2 regions of the Streptomyces sp. NPDC006309 genome follow, and region 1 is predicted to be linked to the other one. Evidence: riboswitches for the same ligand, from Rfam matches in the RefSeq annotation. Region 1 holds a riboswitch; the other holds the start of a gene.
The links. A riboswitch is a leader RNA that binds a small molecule or an ion and turns the genes downstream of it on or off. The one in region 1 is predicted to bind cyclic di-AMP.
Positions count from the first base shown of each region.

Region 2: it holds a riboswitch for cyclic di-AMP, as region 1 does, so the genes downstream of both, ABZ117_RS25120 (transglycosylase SLT domain-containing protein) here and ABZ117_RS13755 (peptidoglycan DD-metalloendopeptidase family protein) in region 1, are expected to answer to the same signal.

Region 1 is NZ_JBEXRO010000008.1:93,746-99,384, forward strand. Features, by position in the region: gene ABZ117_RS13730 (aspartate aminotransferase family protein) at 1-433, shown strand, start outside; gene ABZ117_RS13735 (XRE family transcriptional regulator) at 567-1,190, shown strand; gene ABZ117_RS13740 (DUF6126 family protein) at 1,187-1,309, shown strand; gene ABZ117_RS13745 (tyrosine-protein phosphatase) at 1,346-2,143, opposite strand; partial or broken gene ABZ117_RS13750 (GH36 C-terminal domain-containing protein) at 2,392-2,694, shown strand; cyclic di-AMP (ydaO/yuaA leader) riboswitch at 3,044-3,202, shown strand; gene ABZ117_RS13755 (peptidoglycan DD-metalloendopeptidase family protein) at 3,208-4,116, shown strand; gene ABZ117_RS13760 (SGNH/GDSL hydrolase family protein) at 4,365-5,150, shown strand.
Region 2 is NZ_JBEXRO010000021.1:113,833-119,471, reverse strand. Features, by position in the region: gene ABZ117_RS25130 (DUF2092 domain-containing protein) at 1-1,014, opposite strand, end outside; gene ABZ117_RS25125 (polyprenyl synthetase family protein) at 1,261-2,271, opposite strand; cyclic di-AMP (ydaO/yuaA leader) riboswitch at 2,792-2,974, shown strand; gene ABZ117_RS25120 (transglycosylase SLT domain-containing protein) at 2,978-3,466, shown strand; gene ABZ117_RS25115 (HAD family hydrolase) at 3,500-4,312, opposite strand; gene ABZ117_RS25110 (FAD-dependent oxidoreductase) at 4,521-5,639, opposite strand, start outside.

The sequences.
Region 1 (5,639 bases):
GATGGAGAACGAACAGATCGTCGCCGGGGTGCGCAGGACGGGTGAGCTGCTGAAGTCCCGGCTGGCCGCGCTCATCGACAGGTACGAGCTGCTCGCCGACGTCCGCGGCCGGGGCCTGATGATCGGCATCGAGTTCGGCCGGCCGTCCTCGCTGGCGCTGCGCAGCCGCTGGACGGTGCTCCAGGCGGCACGCAAGGGACTGTTCGCCCAGATGGTCGTCGTCCCGCTGCTGCAACGGCACCGGATCCTCACCCAGGTGTCCGGCGACCACCTGGAAGTGATCAAGCTCATCCCGCCACTGATCATCGACGAGGAAGACGTGGACCGGTTCGTGGACGCCTTCACCGCGGTGATGGACGACGCGCACACCGGCAGCGGCCTGCTGTGGGACTTCGGCAAGACCCTGATCAAACAGGCGGTGGCAAACCGCTGACCACGGGTCTGCCGGGGCGGGCGCCTCTTCGAGCGCGTTCGCCTCCAGCCCCGACCGTCACCGGTTATGCAGCACCATTTGCCTCTGAGGCAAGAGAATTGCCGCTCGGGCAAAAATCGGGCTGAATGGAGGCATGAACGCCTCAGACGTCCCGCCGCCGACGGGGCCGGGTGAGGGTCTGCCCGCCGTCGCGCCCCAGCTGCGCGCCCTGCGCCGGCGTGCGGGGCTGACCCTGGAGGCCACGGCGCATGCCGCGGGGCTCTCGCCGGCCCACCTGTCCCGCCTGGAGACCGGGCACCGCCAGCCCTCGCTGCCGATGCTCCTCGCGCTCGCCCGTATCTACGGTACGACCGTCTCCGAACTGCTCGGTGAGACGGCCGCTGACCGGGACGCGATCGTACGGGCCGCCGACATGGAACCCACGCGTGCGGGCGGATGGACGTATGTGCAGGCCGGGGCGCCCGGCCGCGGTATGCAGGCCCTGCGGGTGCGCGTGCCCCACGGCTCGCAGGGCGACATCGTGCGCGTCCACCCCGGTGAGGAGTGGCTGTACGTCCTCAGGGGGCGGCTGCGGCTGCGGCTCGGGGACACCGCGCATCTGCTCGCCGCCGGCGACAGCGCGCACTTCGACTCCCTCACCCCGCACCGCCTCGCCGCCGAGGACCAGGACGGCGTCGAGCTGCTGTTCGTCCACACCCTGTTGCAGAGTCCCACGGCCACGCTGTGCCTGGGGCCGCTGACCGGAGAGCTGCCATGAGTGACTTCGAGACCAAGCTCCCCCGTTCCCTGTGGATCCGGCTCGTCATCTACATCGCCCTCGGGCATGTCCTGGCCGCGTTCCTGTACCTGCTGTTCACGGTGGGCGCCAAGTCGTGACCCGCCGGGCGCCCACGGCCGGGCCGGCGTCCCCGGTCAGTCCAGCAGGCGCTCGCGGAGCCGTTCGCGGGTCTCGGGGGCAAGGCCCAGGCCCTGGCGCAGGTAGGTGTCGACCTCACCCCAGGTCTCCTCGATGCTCTCGAAGGCCGCTTCCAGGTACTCGGCGCGGGCGTCGAAGAGCGGGTTGAGCAGTTCCATGACCTCGGGGGTGTACGCGGAGTCGGCGCTGCCGCTGCGGCGGACCTTGTAGCGGCGGTGCCTGGCGTTGGACTCCAGGTAGTCCGCGACGATGGCGTCCCGCTCCACCCCCAGGGCGAGAAGCGTCACCGCTATGGAGATGCCCGCGCGGTCCTTGCCGGCCGCACAGTGCATCAGCGCGGGCACGCTGTCGTCGGCGAGCGCGTGCAGCACCCGGGAGTGCTCGGCGGTGCGCTCCCGGACGATCTTCCGGTAGGAGGCGATCATCCGGGCCGCCCCCTTGCCGTCGTCGAGGATCGCACGCAGCTGGTCGAGGTCGCCCTCCCGGACCATCGTCCAGAACTCGGCGCCGTCCGCCGGGTCGCTCAGCGGCAGGTTCACGTTCCGCACGCCGGGCAGCTCGACATCGGGGCCCTCCAGCCGCTGGTCGGCCGAGTTGCGGAAGTCGAAGACCGTGTGCAGGCCCAGGGAGGCGAGGAACGCCGCGTCGTCCTCGGTCGCGTGCGCCAGATGCCCGCTGCGGAACAGCACGCCGTGGCGCACCCGCCGTCCGTCCGTGGTCGGCAGCCCGCCCACGTCACGGAAATTGCGCACTCCGGCCAGCTCCGGCTCGGTCGACGGCACCTGCTGCGTCACGGGGGCTCCTCCCGGTCGGCCCCGCCGGCGCGGCTCACCGGCGGGCACTTCGACGACCATACGACATCGATTTCCCCGGGCGACGAGTCGTCCACAGGCATTGTCACGCGGTCCGGCGCCCTGGATGATGTTGGTGTCTGAGCGTCGTTGTCGGTACCTGTGAGGTCTCGATGGCGGGCATCGCCGAAGACGGCCGTACGTGGTTCCTGTCCGGCCCCGGCAGTTGCGCCCTGCATCTCACCGGCGCCGGCGAACTCACCCGGTGGACCCCGCGGGAGCTGGCCGAGGCTCAAGGAGATCCGGCCGGTCGCGCAGCGCGGCGAGCTGTACCGGCTGCGGCCCCCGACGGGCGGCCTCGGGCGCGGTCCAGTACGTCCTGGGGGAGGAGGCGATGGTCCCTCGCCTGGCTCCAGGCGCAGCGCTAGGCGAACCGGCGCCGGCGGTCCGGCTGCGCGGACCCGACCCGGCGGCATCGTACGAATGCCGCGAAACGGGGACAATCCATCGCGGGGGCGGTGCTGCTGCACCACGGGTTGTGTACGGGACTCTAGGGAGACCTGGATGCGGCGGTTTTCCGGCTGCGTCACATCTGAGCCGCGTGCCCGTATTGGGAGTTTTCCTCCAACTCGGCGCGATTTGAGGTGGCGTGGGAAGTGTTCACGTGAGGAGCGTCATATCCGTGACCCTGCGTCGTACGTCATGTCCACGTAATACCGGTCACGGCAAGGGGATTTGGGGGACGGGAGAGGCGGAAACGCACGCAGGGTGACCATGAGTTCCCGTATCCGGTCACCCGAAACGCGAACAGCGGGAACCTGGTGCTTGTTTCCTCGCGTCCCCCTCGCTTACGTTCACCACCAATCCGGACGGAACGCCGAATCCTGCCGCCGCCCGGAACCCCACACACTTGACCCGCGTCCGGCAGGAGCGGGGGACCCACCAGGTAAAACCGCCTGTCCCGGTCTCCGCGACAGGCTTTGGGGTGCAGCCGTGCGGTGCACGGCCGGGCAGCTCCAGCCCGAACCCGACAGCTGACCTCGCAGGCGCCGGAGAGGAACCGCGCCATGTCCGCCAAGGGCAAGCACCGACGTCCCAAGCCCCAGCGTTTCTCCCGCTCCATCGCCGCCGCCGGAACCGGTGGCGCCGCGCTGGCACTCCCGCTGATCGGGGCCACCGGCGCGCACGCCGCGCAGACCGCCGCCCCCGTGCAGGCCGTGTCCGGCAAGACCGCGCAGTCCCTCCCGGACACGGCGGACAAGGCCGCCGCGCGGCCCGGCACGGATCTGCGCACCTACACGGTCCGCAGCGGCGACTACCTCTCGAAGATCGCCGACGAGCAGCGTGTCACCGGCGGCTGGCAGCGCCTCTACGACGACAACCGGCAGGCCGTCGGCGCCGATCCGTCGCTGATCCACCCGGGCCTGAAGCTCAGCCTCGGTGCGAAGGCCGCGCAGACCCGCACCGGGACCGCCGCCCCGCGGCACACCCCGGCGACCCCGGAGTCCACCCGGTCCGCCCGGACCCCGCAGTCCGCCCCGTCCTCCACGTCCACCGGTGTCTCCACGGGCTACACCCTCCCGGTGGCGGGCGCGGCCACCGGCACCGGCTATCACGTGCCGGGCGGCATGTGGTCCAGCGGCTACCACACCGGCGTCGACTTCGTCGTCCCGACCGGCACGTCCCTCAAGGCCGTCGCCGCGGGCACCGTCGTCTCCGCCGGCTGGGGCGGCGCGTACGGCAACCAGGTCGTCATCCGGCTGAACGACGGCTACTACGCCCAGTACGGCCACCTGTCCCAGCTCTCCGTCTCGGCCGGCCAGAGCGTCACCCCGGGCCAGCAGATAGGCCTGTCCGGCGCCACCGGCAACGTGACCGGCCCGCACCTGCACTTCGAGATCCGCACCACGCCGGACTACGGCTCCGACATCGACCCGGTCGGCTACCTCCGCCGGCACGGCCTCGCCGTGGGCTGACGCCCGGCCCCCGCACCGCCCGCCTGGCACGCCGTCGAAGGCCGGACCCCAACCCGGGGCCCGGCCTTCGGTGTTCCGGTTGCGCGGCGTTCAACGCGCCTGGCGACAGCCCTATTCCGGGGTTGGCGGATTCTTTAGGAGTGGCTCATCTCACCGTTAGTCAACCCCCGCCTACGGTCGCGTAGGTCACACCCGAAGGTGAATCATGATCCGACGTGGCAGACGATTCGAAGAATGACAACAGATCAGTGATCGGGTCGTACGTAGCGGTGGGGGACAGCTTCACCGAGGGCGTCGGCGACCCCGGCCCCGACGGGGCGTTCGTGGGCTGGGCCGACCGGTTCGCGGTCCTGCTCGCCGACCGGCGTCCCGAGGGCGACTTCCAGTACACCAATCTCGCCGTACGCGGCAAACTGCTGGACCAGGTCATGGCGGACCAGCTCCCCAGGGCCGTCGAACTGGCCCCGGACCTGGTCTCCTTCTGCGCGGGCGGCAACGACATCATCCGCCCGGGCACCGACCCCGACGAGGTGGCCGAGCGCTTCGAACGTGCCGTGGCCCGGCTCACCGAGACGGTCGGCACCGTGCTGGTGACGACCGGCTTCGACACCCGTGGCGTGCCCGTGCTCAAGCACCTGCGCGGCAAGATCGCCACGTACAACGGGCACGTCCGCGCCATCGCCGACCGGTACGGCTGCCCCGTGCTCGACCTGTGGTCCCTGAAGTCCGTGCAGGACCGCAGGGCCTGGGACCGCGACCGGCTGCACCTCTCGCCCGAGGGGCACACGCGCGTGGCCCTGCGGGCCGGGCAGGTCCTCGGCCTGGAGGTCCCGGCCGACCCGGAGCAGCCGTGGCCGCCGCTGCCGCCCCGGGGCACCCTGGAAATCCGCCGCGACGACGTGCACTGGGCCCGCGAGCACCTCGTCCCGTGGATCGGGCGCCGGCTGCGCGGGGAGTCCTCCGGCGACCACGTGACCGCCAAGGGCCTGCTGTCGCCGGACGACATCAGGATGCGGATCGCCACCGTGGCCTGACCTCATGGCCGGCCCACGCCCGGTACCGTCTGCCCCGCACACGCGGTGCGGGGCAGACGGTACCGGGCGTGGCGGCACGTTCGGCCTTGCCGCCCGCTGCTCACCGCCCACCGCCGCCCCGGGCACGAAGCCCGGCGCGTGCCCGGTGCGGGCTTGGGCGCATGCCGGTCCCGGGCTGCGGCGCGTGCCCGGTCCCGTGCTTCGGCGCCTGCGAGCTCCGGGGTTTGGGCGCCTGCCTGGTGCCGGTGCGGGCGCGTGCGCAGCCTGTCCGTCGGGGCGTGCCCGGTGCGGGTTTCGGTGCTTGCCCGGTCCTGCGCTTCGGTGCCTGTGCGCTCCCGGGTTTCGGCGCGTGCCCGGTGCTGCACTTCGACGCGTGCCCGGTCCGGGGCTTCGGTGCATGCCTGGTGCCGGTTCGGACGCGTGCGCAGCCTGTCCGTCGGGGCGTGCCCGGTGCGGGTTTCGGTGCTTGCCCGGTCCTGCACTTCGGTG
Region 2 (5,639 bases), on a different contig from region 1:
GCCCTTGCCGAGGACCGTGGCGCCGCCCAGCCCCTTGGCGAACTCCCCGCCGCCCCGCGGGCCGTGCTCCCACGCCGGGGACCCGTTCCTGGACTTCCCGTCCGCCTTCGGGGCGTGCCCGGGAACCTCGGCGCCGTCCTCGCCCTCGGTGACCTTCGCGCCCTTGGGCGGGGTGAAGTCGAAGGTGGAGGCGGCCGGTTCGGCGAAGGAGACGCGGGTGAAGCCGGCGTCGACCACGGCGGCGCCACCGCCGCTCGGGGTGAGCGTGAACTTCAGCGGCAGGCCCGTCCGCGCGTCCACGGCGATGCTGATCGCGCCGACGGTGGTACCGGACTGCCTGGGCTTGATCAGCAGCTTGTAGGCGTCGCGCCCGGCGACCTGGGCGGTGCCGTCGACCGTGACGGACGTGGTGGCGTCGACCGACTTCAGGGCCTGTTCGGCGAAGTCCTTCGGCGTGGCCGGCGGCCGGGTCCCGCGGTCCCCGCCGGAGCCGGCCGCGGTGGAGTGGTGGACCTCGTTGCTCTTGCTGTCGTAGCCCCAGACGTCCTTGCCGTCGTGGATCAGGCTGTACTCGGCGCCGCTCTCCAGCAGCGACAGTTTCTGCCGGTCGGGGCCGTCGGCGGCGACGCGCAGGGTGTGCGTGCCGGAGACCAGCTCGGTGAGCCTGGTCCGCGGGTCGGCGGAGGAGCCGTCGCCGGAGCCCTTGTCCGCCCCGGAGAGCAGGCTGCTCTCCAGGCCGCCGAGTTGGGGCAGCCCGAGGTCGGTGCTGATCTTCACGGTGCCGGACAGCTGCTGCACGTCCGACCTGGCGATCTTCTCGACGAGCTGCTGGGCGCTGATCCTCGGCAGGTCGGGGTCACCGGAGTCGGCGAGCGCCGGGACGAGCCCGATCGTGGCCGCGGCCACCCCCACCACCGCGACCGGGACGGCGTACCGGGCGGCCTTGCGCCGGCCGGTTCGCGGGTCCTCGTCGTGCGCGGCGCCCACTGCGTCATCGGATGCGTACGGTGCCATGTGTGCCTTACCTCCGTCGTCGGCGGCGGCTGTCCCCACGCTGGTCCACCTGAGCCGCCATTCTCACCCGAATCGGTGAGGAGTGGTGATTTCCGTAGTGACCATCTGACCAAATCGGCCGCGCGGAAGCGTCAGCCCTCGGGGCCAACTCCGTGTACGCCTGCGGTATGACATACGGAGGCGGCGTCTCCCCCGACCCGTAGGGGTCGTGCGGGAGGACGCCGCCCGAAGATGTGTCCGGCCGGTTCAGCCGGCGCGGTGCACCACCGCGTCGCACAGCTCCAGCAGCGCCGCCTTGGCGTCGCACTCCCGCAGCGGCGCCAGCGCGGCCCGCGCCTCCTCCGCGTACCGCACGGTGTCCCGGCGGGCCTGCTCCAGCGCGGGGTGCGCGCGCAGCGCGGTCAGCGCCTCGGCGTGCCGGGCGTCGTCGCTGAGGTCGGAGTCCAGCAGCTCGCACAGCGCGAGGTCCTCGGACCGGCGCAGCCGGGCGGCGCGTTCGCGCAGCCGGAGCACGGGGAGGGTGGGGATGCCCTCGCGCAGGTCGGTGCCCGGGGTTTTCCCGGACTCGTGGGAGTCGGAGGCGATGTCCAGGACGTCGTCGGCGAGCTGGAAGGCGACGCCGAGCCGTTCGCCGTACTGGGTGAGCACGTCGACGACCCTTTCGTCGGCGCCGGACATCATCGCGCCGAACCGGCACGCCACCGCCACGAGGGAGCCCGTCTTGCCGCCGAGCACGTCCAGGTAGTGCTCGACCGGATCGCGGCCGTCCGAGGGACCCGCGGTCTCCAGGATCTGGCCGGTGACCAGCCGTTCGAACGCGAGGGCCTGCACCCGGACCGCCTCGGGGCCGAGGTCGGCGAGGATCTGGGAGGCGCGGGCGAAGAGGAAGTCACCGGTGAGGACCGCGACGGAGTTGCCCCAGCGCGTGTTGGCGCTGGCCACGCCGCGCCGCACGGCCGCCTCGTCCATGACGTCGTCGTGGTACAGCGTGGCCAGATGGGTCAGCTCCACGACCACGGCGGACGGGACGATGCCCGGCGCGTAGGGGTCGCCGAACTGTGCCGCGAGCATCACGAGCAGCGGCCTGAACCGCTTCCCGCCGGCCCGTACGAGGTGCTGCGCGGCCTCCGTGATGAACGGGACCTCGCTCTTGGTGGCCTCGAGCAAGCCTTCCTCGACAGCCGTCAATCCGGCCTGGACATCGGCTTCCAGAGCCTGGTCCCGCACGCTCAGCCCGAACGGCCCGACGACGGTCACGAGGGGTCTCCTGTCTGCTGCTGTCTGCTGGCGATCACACGGTTTGTCGATAGGTCGCTGCCCTCACTCAACTCAGCGTATCCGGTCCCCTTTCGATCACCGATAGCGCCCACCGGTCCAGCCTGGGCGGTATCGGATCAGAACGGGCGTGAGGGTGATCAGGCGGTAAGAACGGACATTTATTGACTTAACAGCAATTCATATGTCGTTCCGCGACTCCTCCACCCCTTCCGTCGAACCTCGGGGCGGGAATGCGCCGATTCCCTCTTGTCTGTTTTGAAGTGTTTTGCCTTTTCGTGAATTGGGTCACGCGGCGTTCCGGCCGGCCCCTGCTCCCCCACCCTGCCGAACCCTTGCCCCGTGGGTGAGTTGAGGCTTGGCAGCCGCAAAGGATCAAGCACCCCATACGGCGTCTATCAAGGTCAAATAGTGCGTTGTGTGAATCCGGCACTTGTTCCCGACATGTGCTCTCGCATACGTTCCCGGCCGTCGGGCGGACGCCTAATCCTGCCGCCGCCCGCATCACCCATCGACGAACTCATTCGTACGGCAGGAGCGGGGGACCCAGGTAAGCCGCCGGGCCGGAACGGCACACGCCGCGCCGGAACGGCTAGGGGTGAAGCCGTGCCTCCTCCAGGGCACGGCCGGGCGCCTCCCCGCCCGAACCCGACAGCTCACCTCGCAGGCGTAGGAGAGGAACTTCCCCATGTCTGCCGCCGTTCAGCACCGCCGTTCGCGCAACAGCCGCCTCGTCCGCGCCCTCGCCGCCGTGGGCACCGGCGCCGCCGTCCTCGCCCTGCCGCTCATCGGCGCCACCAGCGCCGCCGCGGCCCCGGCCACCGCCACGACGGCCGCCACCACCCCCGCCGGCTACCCGAACACCCTCGACGGCTGGATCCGCGAGTCGCTCGCGATCATGGCCCAGAAGGGCATCCCGGGCACCTACAACGGCATCTACCGCAACATCATCCGCGAGTCGTCGGGCAACCCGGCCGCCATCAACCTGTGGGACTCCAACGCGGCCGCGGGCATCCCGTCCAAGGGCCTGCTCCAGGTCATCGACCCCACCTTCAACGCCTACCACGTGGCCGGGACGTCGTTCGACATCTACGACCCGGTCGCGAACATCACCGCCGCCTGCAACTACGCGGCCGCGCGGTACGGCTCGATCGACAACGTGTTCGGCGCGTACTGATCGGCACCGGCGGCGGCGCTGCTGACATCCCGGTCAGTCGGCCGGGAACAGTCTCTCGAGGACGACGGCGACACCGTCGTCCTCGTTGGACAAGGTGACCTCGTCCGCGACCGCCCTGAGTTCGGCGTGGGCGTCGGCCATCGCGACGCCGTGGGCCGCCCAGTCGAACATCGGGATGTCGTTGGGCATGTCACCGAAGGCGACGGCCCGTCCGGCGCCGATCCCCAGCCGCTCCGCGGCCAGCGCGAGCCCCGTCGCCTTGGTCACCCCGGTCGGCTGGAGCTCCACTGTCCCCGGCCCGGACATCGTGACCGTCGCCAGGGAGCCCACCACCGCGCGCGCCACGGCCGCCAGCTCGTCGTCCGACAGTTCGGCATGGCGCAGCAGCACCTTGCTGATGGGCGCGCGCCACAGGTCGTCCCGCCGGCCGACCCGCAGCGCGGGCAGCGTCGGATGCGGCATCCGGTAGCCGGGCTCGATGAGCGTGAGCCCGTCCACGCCGTCCTGGTCGACCGCCGCGAAGACCTGCCCCACCTCCGCCTCGATCTTGCCGAGCGCGGTCTCCGCCAGCTCCCGGTCCAGCCGGACCGACCACAGCAGGCGGCCGGTCCCGGCGTCGTAGAGCTGCGCGCCCTGCCCGCACACCGCGAGCCCCGTGCAGCCCAGGCGCGCCAGGAGCGGCCGTACCCGCGGGGCCGGGCGGCCCGTCACCACGAGGTGGCGGGCCCCGGCCCGCGCCACCCGCGCGAGCGCGGCGAGCGACCGGTCGGAGACGGTGTCGTCGCCGCGCAGCAGCGTCCCGTCCAGGTCGGTGGCGATCAGGGCGTACGCGGGGGTGGGTGCCATGATCAGAGAATACGGACACCGCACCCAGCCGACTCACCTCGTTCTCCGGGCACTTACATGCCGACCGGCCCCGACCGGCCGGTTCCGGCCGGTCCCTGCCGGCCCTTCGGCCGTGGTCCCCGGCGGCCCTTCGGCCGTGGTCCGCGGCGGCTCCGGCACCGCCTGCCCGGACGGAGGCGGAACAGGTGACGGACCCCGACGGGACGCCTCACCCGTGGGCCGCCGCCAGGTGCCTCGTCAGCCGCGGGGAGGCGAACTCCGTACCGCAGACGAAACGCATCACCGGGCCGTACGAGGACGCCGCCGGCAGGCCGGTGAAGTACAGGCCGGGCACGGAGGAGACGTAACCGGGGCCGAGTCTCGGCGTGCCGCGGCTCACCGCGAGCCGGGAGCGCAGTCCGGGGCCGAGGAAGTCCATCGCCGCGACGTCGACGCGGTAGCCGGTGGCGGCGATGACGTGGTCGGCGGTGAGCCGCTCGGTCCGTCCGGCGTGGGTGCGGACGGTGACCACGGGGCTGCCGTCCGGGGCCTCGGCGCCCACCACCCGCTCGACGTCCCGCACCCGCACACCCTTCTCGAAGCGCTCGCGCAGCCACCAGGCGCCGAGCGGACCGAGAACCCGGCGGACCAGGTAGTGGCGGGTGGGCTCGGGCAGGAAGCGGTACGGGTGCGGGTGGTGGCTGAGCGCCCACAGCGACCAGGCGCGGCCGAACGGGGACCGCGGCCGGAACGCCGGCTGCTGCCAGGGCGGGCTGCCGAAGGCGACCCTCCCGCGTCCGCGCGCGACCACGCGCACGCGTGCACCCGCCTCGGCGGCGAGCGTCGCCGTCTCCAGCGCGGACTGGCCGGCGCCGATGACGATCAGCTCCCGGCCGGCGAACCGGCCGAGGTCGTGGTGCTGGGAACTGTGCGAGACGGGACCGGACGGGGAAGGCCCGCCGGGCGCCGCTCCCGCCAGCTCCGGCGGCAGGTGGGCGAGTCCCGCCAGGCCGGTGGCGACGACGACCGCACGCGCGGTGAACAGCTCCCCGGAGTCCAGCCCGAGCGCGAAGCCGCCGCCCGGGCCGCGGTCGGCCGAGACGACACGCACCCGCTCCAGGCCGGGGACCAGCCGCTGCTGGAACCACTCGCCGTAGGCGGTGAACGTCTCCACCGGGATGATGTCCTCGTCGCTCACCAGGCGGCGGACGCCGGCCGCGTCGCAGTAGTCGGCGAGGGTGTGGCCGGGCTGGGGGCAGTCGAGGTTCGAGGCTGCGGGCGTCGACTTCAGGAGCATGCCCTCGGGCATGTGGTCACGCCAGCTGACCATGGGCTCGCCGAAGACGCG